DNA from 2 places in the Lysinibacillus sp. NPDC092081 genome. Region 2 is predicted to be linked to the other one. Evidence: riboswitches for the same ligand, from Rfam matches in the RefSeq annotation. Region 2 holds a riboswitch; the other holds the start of a gene.
What was found. A riboswitch is a leader RNA that binds a small molecule or an ion and turns the genes downstream of it on or off. The one in region 2 is predicted to bind FMN.

Region 1: linked by a shared signal. The riboswitch ahead of ACIQLB_RS02655 (ECF transporter S component) and the one ahead of ribE (riboflavin synthase) in region 2 are both predicted to bind FMN.

The regions. Positions count from the first base shown of each region.
Region 1 is NZ_JBIVRU010000001.1:507,239-514,574, reverse strand. It holds gene ACIQLB_RS02675 (response regulator transcription factor) at 1-345, shown strand, start outside; gene ACIQLB_RS02670 (ATP-binding protein) at 338-2,113, shown strand; gene sigX (RNA polymerase sigma factor SigX) at 2,197-2,730, shown strand; gene ACIQLB_RS02660 (RNA polymerase subunit sigma) at 2,727-4,031, shown strand; FMN riboswitch at 4,347-4,544, shown strand; gene ACIQLB_RS02655 (ECF transporter S component) at 4,766-5,353, shown strand; gene ACIQLB_RS02650 (sodium-dependent transporter) at 5,507-6,853, shown strand; gene ACIQLB_RS02645 (STAS domain-containing protein) at 6,919-7,305, opposite strand.
Region 2 is NZ_JBIVRU010000001.1:171,914-179,249, reverse strand. It holds FMN riboswitch at 324-449, shown strand; FMN riboswitch at 653-778, shown strand; gene ribE (riboflavin synthase) at 922-1,560, shown strand; partial or broken gene ribB (3,4-dihydroxy-2-butanone-4-phosphate synthase) at 1,754-2,341, shown strand; gene ribH (6,7-dimethyl-8-ribityllumazine synthase) at 2,399-2,866, shown strand; gene ACIQLB_RS00890 (spore germination protein) at 3,095-4,540, shown strand; gene ACIQLB_RS00885 (C45 family autoproteolytic acyltransferase/hydrolase) at 4,673-5,707, shown strand; gene ACIQLB_RS00880 (sensor histidine kinase) at 6,218-7,336, shown strand, end outside.

The sequences.
Region 1 (7,336 bases), 340 kb from region 2:
TTCTCACCTTCGACAAATGCTTCTTCTTCAAAAGATTTAGTTGTGTTCCAACATCTAATGATCGATCATGATGCGCACCGTGTAACAGCAGAGGGTATTGAAGTTAATTTAACGCCTAAAGAGTATGAATTGCTTTATTTCCTAGCTAAATCACCAGACAAAGTATTTGACCGTGAACAATTACTAAAAGAAGTTTGGCATTATGATTTCTTTGGCGACTTACGTACAGTTGACACACATGTAAAACGTTTACGCGAAAAGCTCAACCGTGTCTCTGAAAACGCTGCAAAAATGATTGTTACTGTATGGGGCGTTGGCTACAAATTTGAGGTTGTCAATGAATAGAATATGGAACAGTGTTGTCGGGAAGCTATGGGTAACCATATTGCTTCTCGTTTCATTTGTATTATTTGTTTTCACGATTTTAATGCTTGAGTTTCTTCAGAATTACCATATGCAACAGGCAGAAAGCTCCTTGCGCCAAACTGCAGCAACAGTTGCGAGTATAGTAGATGATAAAGAAACAGCAGAGTCGACTTCGGAATTATTAAAAGATATTTTACCTGAAAGTACAAATGCGCTTATTGCTATTAACCATGACAGAGTTTCTTTTGCTATGCAGGAAGGTGTAAATAAAAAAGAAATTCAGGATATGATTTTAGCTAATAAATCGTTCCAAGAAGTTTTTCAATCAGATAAACCGATTATTAAGGAAATGATGATGCCGTCTTCCACAGACGAAGAAAAAATGGAATCGTATGTTGTGCTAGGTTTCCCACTAAATGTGGAAAATGCAGTGCACGGGGCTGTCTTTATTTATCAAAGTCCAGATGCGCTGCATAAAACATCGAAAGAGACAACGAAAATTGTCTTTTTATCTGCGTTCATTGCCTTTGTGCTGACGACATTTTTTGCGTTTTTCCTTTCATCACGTATTACATCACCATTACGTAAAATGCGAGAGTTGGCGTTTGAAATTTCTAAAGGGAATTTTGAAGCGAAGATGCCGACTACACAAAATGATGAAATTGGCCAGCTTGCAGTTGCCTTTAATCAAATGGGACGTCAATTGAAACACAATCTAGAAGTGATCAATCAAGAAAATGAACAGCTTTCAAATATTTTGACATCGATGACCGACGCAGTTATTACGTTTAATCGTGACCGTACAATATTATTAAGTAATCCGCCAGCTGACCGTTTAATGCAAAAATGGTTTGTCAATAAAGGCTCACAAAGTGCGAAGCCAATTCCGCCAGAGCTTTATCATATGCTCGATCATGTACTGATGTTTGAGGATAAGCTTGAAGAAGAAATTGAGATGGATGGAAATTACTATACGTTTACAATTAGCCCTCTTTATAGTGAGGAATCGATACGTGGAGCGGTTGCGGTTATTCGTGATATGACGGAGCAGCATCGCTTAGAGAAACTGCGTTCAGACTTTATTGCTAATGTGTCTCATGAGCTACGGACGCCAATCTCGATGCTTCAAGGTTATTCAGAGGCCCTAATGGATGATGACTTTATTCAGGATCAAGAAGAACGAAATGAGATTACAAAAATTATTTATGATGAATCGAAACGTATGGGGCGCCTCGTAACAGATTTATTAGACCTTGCACGTATGGAATCGGGGCATATGACACTCTACAAGGATGAACTCCCAATTAATTCAACATTTGAACGTATTACGCAAAAATTTGCACAGGTTGCAAAAGAGAAACATGTTCGTCTGATATTTGACAGTGAATTTAATGACGAAGCTACGATTAGGATAGATGAGGATCGGATTGAACAAGTACTAACGAATTTAGTTGATAATGCTCTCCGTCATACTGCTGAAGGTTCAGTAACAGTGAAGGTTGAGCAGGAGCCAACCTTTGCCAAGATTTCTGTTCAGGATACAGGGCATGGTATTCCGCAAGAGGACTTACCATATGTCTTTGAACGTTTCTATAAAGCAGATAAGGCCCGTACGCGTTCTAAGGGCGGAACTGGCCTAGGTTTAGCTATTGCTAGAAATATTGTCAAGGCACATTCAGGCAATATTATGGTAGATAGTGTGCTGAAAGAGGGGACTACCTTCACGTTTTATTTACCTTTTGATTAATCCAATTAATGAGTGGCATTAATTGGATGTAACTTCTGTGAACGTTTAGACGACAAATATAAATAGAACGGGGGTGGAGTGCTTTGAATGACTCCGTGTTCCATCGATTATACGATGCATATCATCAAGACGTGTTCCAGTTTCTTATTTATTTAGTAAAAAACCGTACACTTGCTGAGGATTTAGCGCATGAGGTTTATGTTCGCGTATTGCGCTCATATGATCAGTTCGCAGGAAATAGCAGTGAAAAGACATGGCTTTTTGCTATTGCTAAAAATGTCGCTATTGATCATTTTAGAAAGCAGGCTGTACGCCAAAAACATTCACTTGATTTTTTTGACTGGGAAACGGAACAGCTACATTCAACCACACCATCACCGGAAGGCGTGTTGCTGGCCAGTGATGAATTTATGCAGATGCAATCAGCACTTGAACACTGTACAGGTGACCAAAAAATGGTCATTATTATGCGTTATTTTCAAGATTTATCGATTGCAGAAACAGCGCAAATACTAGATTGGACAGAAGCGAAGGTAAAAACTACTCAGCATCGTGCCATTAAATTTTTAAGGCAACAGCTCAAACAGGTTAGAGAACAGGAGGCGAAACGGCAATGACACATAATCAATTTGATGATGACCAACTTGAACATGTATTAAATAATGCCCCTAAGCTTTCTGACCGCCGTTCGAAAGAAGAAATATTAAATCGATTATTGGCAGATGCTCGCTTGCAGGATAATGTCCATCTTCAAGAAGCTATACAACAACCAATAGATGATGAAATAACATCGCAAGAGCAACAACACAGTATGCATACGCAACAAGAAAGTACCGAGACAGCAACAACAAAAAAGAAAGTTCGTAAATGGCCAATCTTTATGAGTGTTGCAGCAATTTTCGCTTTAACAGTACTTACAGGCTCCATGTTCATGAATCATAATGATACAAAGATGAACCAGGCTAATGCTCCTGAACCTTCTCAATATTCAACATTGCAGGATAATCGTGCAGCAAAAAGCTCTGTCAACCAAGATAAAATTATGGAATCCAACATAGTAGCAGACCATGCACGGATCATGTCACTACGATCATCTGTTTATGAGGAAGATTTAACAGACGCAATAGTGTTCCGTATTGGTTTGGCAAATCGTGATAAGAAAAGTGTACCGATGACGTATATCATTCCAAATGAACGAGTTACTACTGATTTTGGGAAGAAAAAGCCCACAACACTACAAATGTATGAAAAGTATGCGCCACAAATTGATGAGAAAGCAAATGGTTTTACTAACTATCATCCATATAAAGGGGAAATAAAGGAGAAGGGCGATAAACTAGTCCATGTATTACCGAAGAAAAATGACTTTGATGTCGCTTCAGCAGATACAGACGAATATTTAGGGACAATACAAGATACATTCTCAGATTCCGAGTATAAAGATATTGAATTTGAAAATCCTGATGGTACAGTCCACGAGTTTCCCAAGGAAGAAGATTCAAGTAAACCCATGGCATTAACAAGCTCAAATCATTTTAATTATTATTTATATAAAGATGAAAATGGGGCTGAATATTTATCACCCGATTCCCGTAAAACTTTTTCCACTGTAACAGAAGCTCTTGCTGTTATGCGAAATAATAATGATGATGCATACTTTCCTGTCGTACCGGAAAATATCACATATACTGTGAAAGAGGTGGCAGAAGGTGTTATTGTTACATTTGATGAGCCACTTGATTTAACGACAATGGACGCGGTTCGTGCAACTCAATTGATAGAAGCTATGATGCTCACCGCTGCAAGCTTTGATAAACAAGTACGTCTAGACAATGTTGTACAGGAGAGCTGGGAAGGATTTGATTTAAAAAATTTCTTGCCAAAGCCTGTAGGAGCCAATAAACGATATATGCCATAAAAAGCATAACAACAAATAGACTTACGGAACTTAAATAATTTTTTTGGAGCATTCTCGCCGTTGTATGTGCGTGAATGCTCTTGGCATTTTATAACACCAAGAGCAAAGAAGTTAAGGGAACGATAAATTGCCTGATTGGTGAATATTAAAAAGCAATTGGGATGCGGAAAACCCATACTGATTACAGTTTCACTTTATAAGGAGATTAACCGAGTGTCTGTAAAACATACAAGTTTAATCGGAATTTTTCAAGCAAAGCTATTTACTTTTCTCTAATAATTCATTATAGTAAGGCTATGAAACAAAAAAATAATGATTCATCTTCGGGGCAGGGTGAAAATCCCGACCGGCGGTAATAGAGTTGTAAATCGCTAATGTTTCCTTTAAAACACATTAGCTCGAATGATTTATTAAAAGCTCTTCAGCCCGCGACCTGTGCAAATAATTTTTTGCATGGCTGACTTGGTGCGATTCCAAGGCCGACAGTTAAAGTCTGGATGGGAGAAGATGGAGGTACGATCGTCATTCATTGTTATGAATTTAGCTATGTACGAGCGTTTTTTCGATGTGGCTTCACACAGCGTATGCTCAAAAATAGTTAATTAATGGCGTTCTTTAATCATGCCTATTCTCCCTTATGCTCTTTTGCATAAGGGTTTTTTCATGATAATAATTGATTAGGTCGTAACCTTTCTTCTTGCGAGATTGAATCAGCAAAGAGGAGAGAGTTTTCTATGAAGAAAAATGTTAAACTTCAATCGTTTATAACGATTGGCATGCTGAGCAGTATTTCGTTTTTATTAATGCTTTTTAATTTCCCTATTCCGCCATTTCCGGCGTTTTTGGAAGTGGACTTCAGTGATTTGCCAGCATTACTAGCGGCGATCACTATGGGACCTGTAGCCGGTATTTTAGTAGAATTCTTTAAAAATGTGTTGGACTGGATTTTCTCAGGCACGCCAACGGGAGTACCAGTAGGACATATCGCGAACTTTGTAACAGGTATTTTATTTATTTTACCAGTTAGCTTTGTTTTTAATCGCGTCAAAACAGTTCAAGGACTTATCGGAGGTTTAGCTGTTGGAACAATCATAATGGCAGTGGGAATGAGCATTCTTAACTATGCAGTATTTTTACCTATGTACACTTACTTTTTAGGTATGGAGCCTGTTGTAGGTGATTCACTATATAAAATGATCGTAGCTGGTATTTTGCCATTTAACGTGGTGAAAGGTATTTTAATTACTATCATCATGGCATTACTATTCACAACAATGCGTAAATGGATTCATCAGCAGCGTTCTATGTATTTAACAAAATAATTGGAATGAAACCTCGAGCTGTTAAATGCTCGAGGTTTTTTTATGTAGGTTGGATAATATTGTGCAAAAGTAACATATAGAATTAATCTAGTCGGGTTTAGTATTTTAATGTAGAATAAGGAAGAGCTTAGAATGTTAGAGGAGTTTGAAGAGATGAGTGAAAAAAAGAGTCAGTGGTCTAGTAAACTAGGCTTTATTTTAGCATCGGCAGGAGCTGCGATCGGACTAGGGGCAATTTGGAAGCTTCCATATGTTACTGGACAAAGTGGTGGGGGAGCGTTCTTCCTTATTTTTGTTCTATTTACATTGTTGATTGGTTTACCGATGTTATTATCAGAATATATTTTAGGTCGTGGTACACAGTCCGAGGCTGTGACTGCCTATAAAAAAATTGCACCTACGAAAACAGGCTGGGCTTGGGTTGGTCGTATGGGTGTACTTGGTTGTTTTTTATTGTTAAGTTTTTATAGTGTTGTGGGAGGTTGGATTTTTATCTATAGTGGCCTTGGTGTGACTGGGGCTGTTATTGATTCTGCCAATGATCCTAGTGAACTATTTGGAAAGATTGTAGGAACACCTTGGATTACATTACTAGGTTTAGGATTGTTTACGCTAGTAAATGTGCTAGTCATTTCACTTGGTGTGCAAAATGGTATAGAGAAGGCTAATAAGTGGATGATGCCTTTATTGTTTATTATGTTTATTGTGCTTGTTGTGCGGGCTTTGACATTAGATGGAGCAATGGAAGGGGTTAAATTCTTCTTGTGGCCGGACTTTTCCAATATAACTGGAAAGGCTATATTAGAAGCGTTGGGGCAGTCCTTCTTTGGCTTAGCGGTAGGGTTTTCTTGTCTTGTGACGTACAGCTCCTATTTAAAGAAGGATGTGAGCTTACCGAATTCTGCAGGCTCCGTTGTTCTTCTCACTGTGCTTGTATCTTTCTTAGCGGGATTGGCGATTTTCCCTGTTGTATTTGCTTTTAATTTAGAACCAGCATCTGGACCAGGCTTACTATTTATGGTTCTGCCAACAGCATTTAGCCAAATGCCCTTTGGTGAAATATTCTTAGCGATGTTTTTAATATTATTTTTATTTGCAACGTTAACCTCTTCTTTCAGTTTATATGAAATTATCGTAGCGGCATTTATGGAGAAAGGGCGTATGTCTCGTCCTGCATTGACAATGCTACTTGGTGTAGTAGTCTTTGTTGCGGCTATTCCTGCAGCTCTTTCATCGAGTACATTGGCGGACGTATCAATCTTTGGAAAAACAATTTTTGATGCAACTGACTTTTTAGTATCTAATTTAATGCTTCCGTTAGGTAACTTGTTGATTGCTATCTTTATTGCGTATGTAGTGGATAAAGAATTTGTGAAGAAAGAATTATTGATAGGAAGTCAAATGGGACAGGGGTTCTATTCAACATATCATCTATTGATGTTAATAGTAGTACCTCTTGTCATTATCGTTGTGTTCGTAAATATGCTTTTACAATATTAAAAAGAGTAGGTTGCGTTCCGTTTAATAGGAATGCAACCTTCTTGAATGATGGGGGCAACAATAGGTTAATATTCGCTAAGCGATAGCTCACCTAGCCAGCCTTCTTTAATGATTTGTCTCGCTTTCTCTTCGCTTTTCGTAATAGGGAATACTTTATCGACTTGCGAAATAGCAAACAAGTTGCGAATGAAATCATCGACGACAATAATGGCGATTTTCTTTTCTTTTACAGATACTTTCTTGGCGAAATTGACGATCATGCCAAAGCCGGTACTATCAATGTTTGTAACCTTTTGCATATCGATAATGTATCCATGCTTTGTTTCCAAGCTTAACGATTGAAGCTCTTTTTTTATCTCTTCAATCATCCCGTATTCTAAATCGCCAGTAAACGCAATCAAAATATAATCAGCCTTTGTGTCAATATCCATCGCAATTTTTTTCTGATTCATACTATAGCGCCTCCATTTTCTTTTCATGTAA
Region 2 (7,336 bases):
AGAGGTTCCTTAATTATATAATCGAGGCTAACATGACTTTTAGCGTACTAAGTTAGTTATTGCAAAATTAAATTACTGTTATTCATTGTGAAATCTTATTAATTAAAAATCGTTTTAGAGAAATATTATGTTCTCAGCCGTGTTGATTAGGATCTATAATGACCAAAGGTGGTCGCTGTTTTAATCTTCATTTATGTAGCGAAAGTGCAAACGTAACGACAGCACTAACTTCGAATGGGAAATGAATTAGAGAAAAAATTTTTTATAAAGAATTATCTGGATAATAAAATAAAATAGTGTTATCGTAAGAAATAGCTAAATAAAATATCCTTCGGGGTCGGGTGAAATTCCCAATCGGCGGTGATGAAGAAATTCAAAGTCCGTGAGCGTAAGCTGATTTGGTGCAAATCCAAAACCGACAGTTATAGTCTGGATGGGAGAAGGGTAAAAGTGTGAGCTTTTTAAATTCGTTTGAGTTTATAAGGTTTATTTGACTATGCTTTTATGTTAACTACTTCCCATCGTTTAGTTGGGAAGTAGTTTTTTATTTTCATTCAGTAAGTGTCCAAACACCTACTGAATGAAAATAAAGCCTCCGGACGCAATTACGCCAAGGCGAAATGGATTTATTTAGCTGAAAAATTGAATAGCAGTAGTTCTTCGGGGTCGGGTGAAATTCCCAATCGGCGGTGATGAAGTAATTCAAAGTCCGTGAGCGCAAGCTGATTTGGTGCAAATCCAAAACCGACAGTGACAGTCTGGATGGGAGAAGAACGATGAGATGACAGCCTATGGAAAAAATTTATATCCATGAGGTTTATTTGCTGACGCGTCTTATGTATATGAACTCCCAAACCCCTTTAATCTAAGGGGTTTTTTGTTTGAACGGAAATTATTAAATGAATGAAAGTAGGTGAAAAAATGTTTACAGGAATTGTTGAGGATGTTGGCACCGTAAAAAACATGCAAAGCAATCGACAAAGTATGAAAATCACCGTTATTTCAAAGAAAATGGTAGAGGATGTAAAGCTCGGGGACAGTATAGCGGTCAATGGTGTTTGTTTAACAGTGATACATTTTAATGAACAAGAGCTAACGATGGATGTAATGCCTGAAACAGTGAGCGCAACAAATTTACAGCAGCTCGCAGTTGGAGATCCGGTAAATTTAGAGCGCGCTATGTCAGCTAATGGGCGTTTCGGTGGTCATTTTGTATCCGGACATGTAGACGGAGTAGGGAAAATATTGCGCAAGCGGCCATTAGCAAATGCTGTCTATATTGATATTGAACTATCAACGGAGTTAACGAGCTACTGTATTCCAAAGGGCTCCATCACAATTGACGGAACTAGCTTAACACTTTTTCATGTCGGAAAAAACAGTGTCACAGTATCCCTGATACCCCACACTTACAAGGAAACCATTTTAGGTAAGAAGAAAATTGGTGATCTCGTCAATGTAGAAACTGATTTAGTTGGAAAATACATTTTGCATCAACTTAAGCGTGGACAGGAACCGTCGACCATTTCAAGAGACTTCTTAGCACAAAACGGATTTTAGCTTCTTTCAGCGAAGTCCAAACATCTGCTGAAATAGAGGAACTCAGTCTAAGAACGCCACGTCCTGTGGCACTACCGAAATAACCGACATCGTGTCGGCCCTCACGCAGGCCTAAGCACAAAGCCGATTCCGGACGCAATTATGCCGAGGCATAATTGATCTAATAACACTTTAAGAACAGGAGGTGGCGATATTGCTACATTCAATTGAAGAAGCAATAGAGGATTTAAAACAAGGTAGGATGATTATTGTAGTAGATGACGAGGACCGAGAAAATGAAGGGGACTTACTAGCACTTGCGGAATTTATGACACCTGAAACGATTAACTTTATGGCGACCTATGGGAGAGGTCTTATTTGTACACCGATTTCACAGCAGCTTGCACAAAAATTAGCATTAAAGCCTATGGTTAATATTAATACAGATAATCATCAAACGGCATTTACCGTTAGTATAGATCATGTAGACACAACAACTGGAATTAGCGCCTTTGAACGGGCAATGACTATACAAAAAATGCTAGAGCCACAAGCAAAAGCTGCGGATTTTCGTAGACCGGGCCATGTATTCCCGTTAATTGCAAAGGAAAATGGTGTATTAGAGCGTAGAGGACATACAGAAGCTACAATTGATTTGGCCAAGCTGTGTCATAGTATTCCTGCGGGCATTATTTGTGAAATTATGGGGGACAATGGCGAAATGCTACGCTTTAATGACCTTGTTAAATATGCAACACAACATCATTTAAAAATGATTTCAATTGAAGCATTGGCAACATATCTTCAGCAACAAATAATGAAAGAAAATAAAATGACTATATAAAAGGAGAAAAGAACAATGGGTAAAACATTTGAAGCACAATTAATTGGTACGGATTTAAAAATAGCAGTAGTAGTGGGTCGTTTCAACGAATTTATTACAAGCAAATTATTAAACGGTGCATTAGATGGTTTAAAGCGTCATGGTGTGGATGAGGATTCGATTGATGTAGCATGGGTTCCTGGTGCATTTGAAGTGCCATTCATCGCAAAACAGTTAGCTGAAACAAAGAAATATGATGCCATTATTGGATTAGGTACAGTAATCCGTGGCTCAACAACACATTATGATTATGTATGTAATGAATCAGCAAAAGGAATTGCCAATGTGTCATTAACTACAAATGTACCTGTTATTTTTGGCATTGTTACTACTGAAAATATTGAACAAGCGATTGAACGTGCAGGAACTAAATCAGGAAATAAAGGTTATGACGCGGCAATGTCTGCTATTGAAATGGCAAATTTAAAGAAGATGATTGGATAAATCGTTCTTAATAATAGTATGAAAATTTCATAGGTGATTTATTCTGAGAAAGCATTTTAACTCCTTTCCGATTCCGGACGCAATTATGCCGAGGCATAATTGATACATCAAGTATTCTTGAATATTTTTTAAAAGTATGGGGAAAATATCCGTAAGTGTATCTATGTTGTTACTCATAAATGTACTAATTTGGAGCTGGCTCAGTAGGAGATGAGGAATATATCATCAATGGAACAAGAGTTAAATTTGAAATCTTTGAAGTCACTATTTCAACGCTCTGCTGATGTGATATTCCAAGAGTATTTCTTTCAGCAACATAAAGTACATTTGATAAAATGTGATGCGATGATTAGTGAGAGGTTACTGCAGACCGTTATTGTGCAACGAGTTCAATCATTATTTACTGCAACCTCGGAGGAAATGTTAGAAGAACATATACAAAACAATTTACGCGTTCCCCATCTTCAGAAAATATCAAGTAAAGATGATGCCATCACAAGAGTTTATAAAGGACATGTTTTACTCTATTTTGAAGATATGAATTTGCTGTATTCAAGTTATATCGCTAAAAAACCAAATCGGGAGCCTAAAGAAACAACTCTTGAATTAGTTGTAAGAGGTCCGAGAGATGATTTTATTGAGGATGTCTTTATCAATATTGCTTTAATGCGAAAACGATTACCTACTAATTCATTAAGTGTTGAGACCTATGAACTTGGTAAACGATCCAAAACAACCGTAGCTGTACTTTATTTTGAAGATGTCGTAAATCAAAAGATGCTTGAGGAAATTAAATTACAGCTGCAACGAATCGATACGGATATTATATTTAGTGGGGATTTATTGATGGAAAGAATTGGGCAGAGTGCAAAAATTCTACCTAGGCATGATTATACTGGACGCCCTGATTATGCTGTACAAGCTTTAGGTAGAGGACGAATTATCATCATAGTTGATGGTGTATCGTATGCCATCATTACTCCTGCTAATTCAATGTTACTTTTTAAATCGGGTGAGGATAATGAGTATCCGATTATTGTAAGTTCTATGGAGCGTATATTGCGAATAGTAGCTATCTTAATTAGTGTACTTTTACCAGGTTTTTGGCTTGCACTAACGACCCACCATCAAGAACAATTGCCATTCATCCTATTGGCAACTGTTGTTGAATCAAGAATGGGGCTCCCATTTCCAACTATTCTTGAAATATTAATGATGCTTTTTATGTTTGAATTATTTCGAGAAGCAAATATACATCTACCCAATGTCATTAGTGGGTCAATAAGTGTTGTCGGGGGATTAATTATTGGAGATGCAGCGATTAAATCAGGTGTTACAAGCCCTGCCATGATTGTAGTTATAGCTACTTCAAGTATTGCGGCTTTTACACTCGTCAATCAATCTTTTGTAACCGCAATGAGTATTCTCAGGTTAATCATCATTTTAGCATCTGCCTTTTTGGGGTTATTTGGATTCTTTGTTTCGGTGTTTTTCATCCTTCTTTATACTGCAAATTTACGTGTATTAGGTGTTCCTTACTTAAGTATGGGAGCAGATTTAGATTGGCAGGACATTAAAAGATCTTTAGTTCGCCTATCTCCTTCAGGTTATCGTAAGAGACCGAAATTTTTAAATGCACAGGATGATACAAAGACATCAAGTAGGAAAAAATAAATACTTAGCATGTAGAGATCAGGCTTTTAAAGGCCTGATCTTTTTTGCCTTTTTTTCACTTGACCTTATATTTACTTGAAGCTTTACGATGAAAATAGAAAACCAATTACAGTAGGTAAGGAGAGAAAAGTAATGAGATCTTATGAAGAATTAATCGTAGAAGTTATAAATGTAAGAGGCAGTTACTATCAAATTGGGCTTCAGCAAAGTAAAGAACTACTGTCAACTTCTCATCCAATACAGAATGAATCTCTGAATTTTATAAATGTCCAAATGGCAAAACAACTACTACAATTTCATTCCCCTAGTCTTTTGCAAGAAATGGAAGGATTGGCCGTTGGATTAGCTCAAACGCTGGATTCTGTCATTGATATATATAGTGGCTATAATATTACCTTTCCTGAAATGGGCTGTACATCTTTTGTGCTAGATGGAAATTATATTAGAAACTATGATTTTAGTCCAACATTGTATGATGCAAGACTTGTATTTTCTAATCCAATGAATGGATATGCAAGTGTTGGATTTAGCCAACAAATTATCGGTAGACTTGATGGGATGAATGAGTGCGGGTTAGTTGTCGGTCTGCATTTTGTCAACAATGAGTACCATGGTGAGGGCTTTATTGCTCCAACGATTGTCCGAATATTATTAGAACAATGTAAAAATATTGAAGAAGCACTTAAATTAATTACAGAACTCCCACATGGCTATTGTTACAATTACTCAATGACAGATCAAAGTGGTCAATCTTTAGTAGTAGAAGCTTCCCCACAAAAGCAGGAATTAAGATATGAAAATCCATTAATTTGTACGAATCATTTTCAAGCAACGAGTATGAAAGAGAAAAATAAGAAAAACATTCAAGGGTCCGTCAATCGAAAACATTTTATAAATAATTTAATAGAAAAGAATTTGACTACAATCGCTGCATACCGACATTTTAATAATGGAAATTCTCCGTTATTTTTCAAACACTATGAAGAGTACTTTGGCACATTGCATACCATAGTTTATTCGCCAAAGCTTCTAGAAGTTATCGTTGGAATAGGAGAGGATGCAGAACCGATAACAATTTCTTTTAAAGATTATTTGAACGAAGCTCTTACGCTTCCTAAAAGGTTAAAAGGTTGGATTGATTTAAACTACAAAGATGGAATGGAATAAGCAATATAGAATAAGGAGGGGGCATGATAAAAATTCTTCTCCTTTTTAGTTTACTTTCTAGAGAAGGATTATTAAACTAATGGTTGCGACTAGAACGATGTTTCGCTCGAAAAATAAAAATTGTTTTAGCATTTTATCAGTTCCAGACAGACTTCTCCAACGTCAATAATGGGAGGGAGATAGCCCAAAAAGTAAGTGGCGATAGAATGTGGGTTGGTAATAGTCAAAACTCTCTTGGGATGATAAGATAAGAACGAATATTGTTATTTAGAGAGGCGAAGAATCCTGAATCGTATGCATTTACCCAAGCTGATTCCGGAAGTAATTATGCTGAGGCATAATTGAACAACCATAAAAAAGAAGTTTACAATAATGGATTGAATCATTTCCCCAGTAGAGAGTGTGACATGATGTTAACTTCGGCTAACGATTTTTGTATTTAATGCGAAAGCCAAGCCCAACTAAATTAAGGCATTATTCATGTCTATAGATAAGGAAGTACCAGTTTGTATGAAAACACGAAAAATAAAACTAATTTTAATACTATCAACTCTCTTATTAGTACTGTTTACAAGTTTAAACATCTTTACATCTTATATAAAAATGAAAAAGACAGTAGAAGAGTCAATAGCGAACCAAAGTCTGAAAGCGGCTATTTCTATCGCATCTACTATTGATGTAGAGGCGTACAAACAATTTTTAGATAACCCCGAGGAAAATGAGTATTATTGGCAAATAAGAAGCTACTTAAACGATGCAAGAGTAAAAATAGGTGCCTTATTTGTTTATACATTAGAGATTGATAATCCAAAGGTATCCAAAGCAATGATTATGGGTTTACCAAGTGAAGTTAAAGGCTTTTATATCGGAATGGACTGTACAGTACCCGAGACACAAGTGCAAAAAGCTTATAATGGAGAAACATTTACAACAGATGTAATACAAGATTCTATACATGGCTCCTACTTAACTGTTGGTGCACCGATTAAGGATGAAACAGGGGCGGTTATTGCATACATAGGAATTGATATTAGTGCAGCCACATTAAATGACATTAAGGGAAAAGTGATCGAAGACAATCTTTTAGTCTTTATTTTTAATGGTGTACTTATTTTAATCGTGATTGGCTCTGTTTTCTTCTTACAGAGATGGTATCAAAAAGAAGTAGCGAAGGAAGTTGGAGCGACAGAAGATACATATCAAGCAGAAATTAAAACTTTAATCACTTCCGTGTCCTCTTTAAGACATGATTTCACAAATCACATACAAGTACTGCATGGATTTCTGCAATTAGACAAACCTGATCAGGCTAAACAATATTTATATTCACTATCCAAAGAGGTTCAGGCAATTAAGTCACTCAAATTAAATATTGATCATCCTGGCTTGGCGATATTATTACAAACGAAAAAACTGACTGCACAAAATCATAATATTGATATGGATTTTTCAGTCTCACCAGATGCATTTAATAAAATTAAAACAACGGATTTAATCAAAATCTTGTCGAATTTAATAGATAATGCGATTGATGCGGCAAATGAATTACCGGAAGAGCAACGAAAAATTACAATTTGCTGCAAAGCGGATGATAAGCAATATGAATTTAAGGTTACAAATACCGGACCA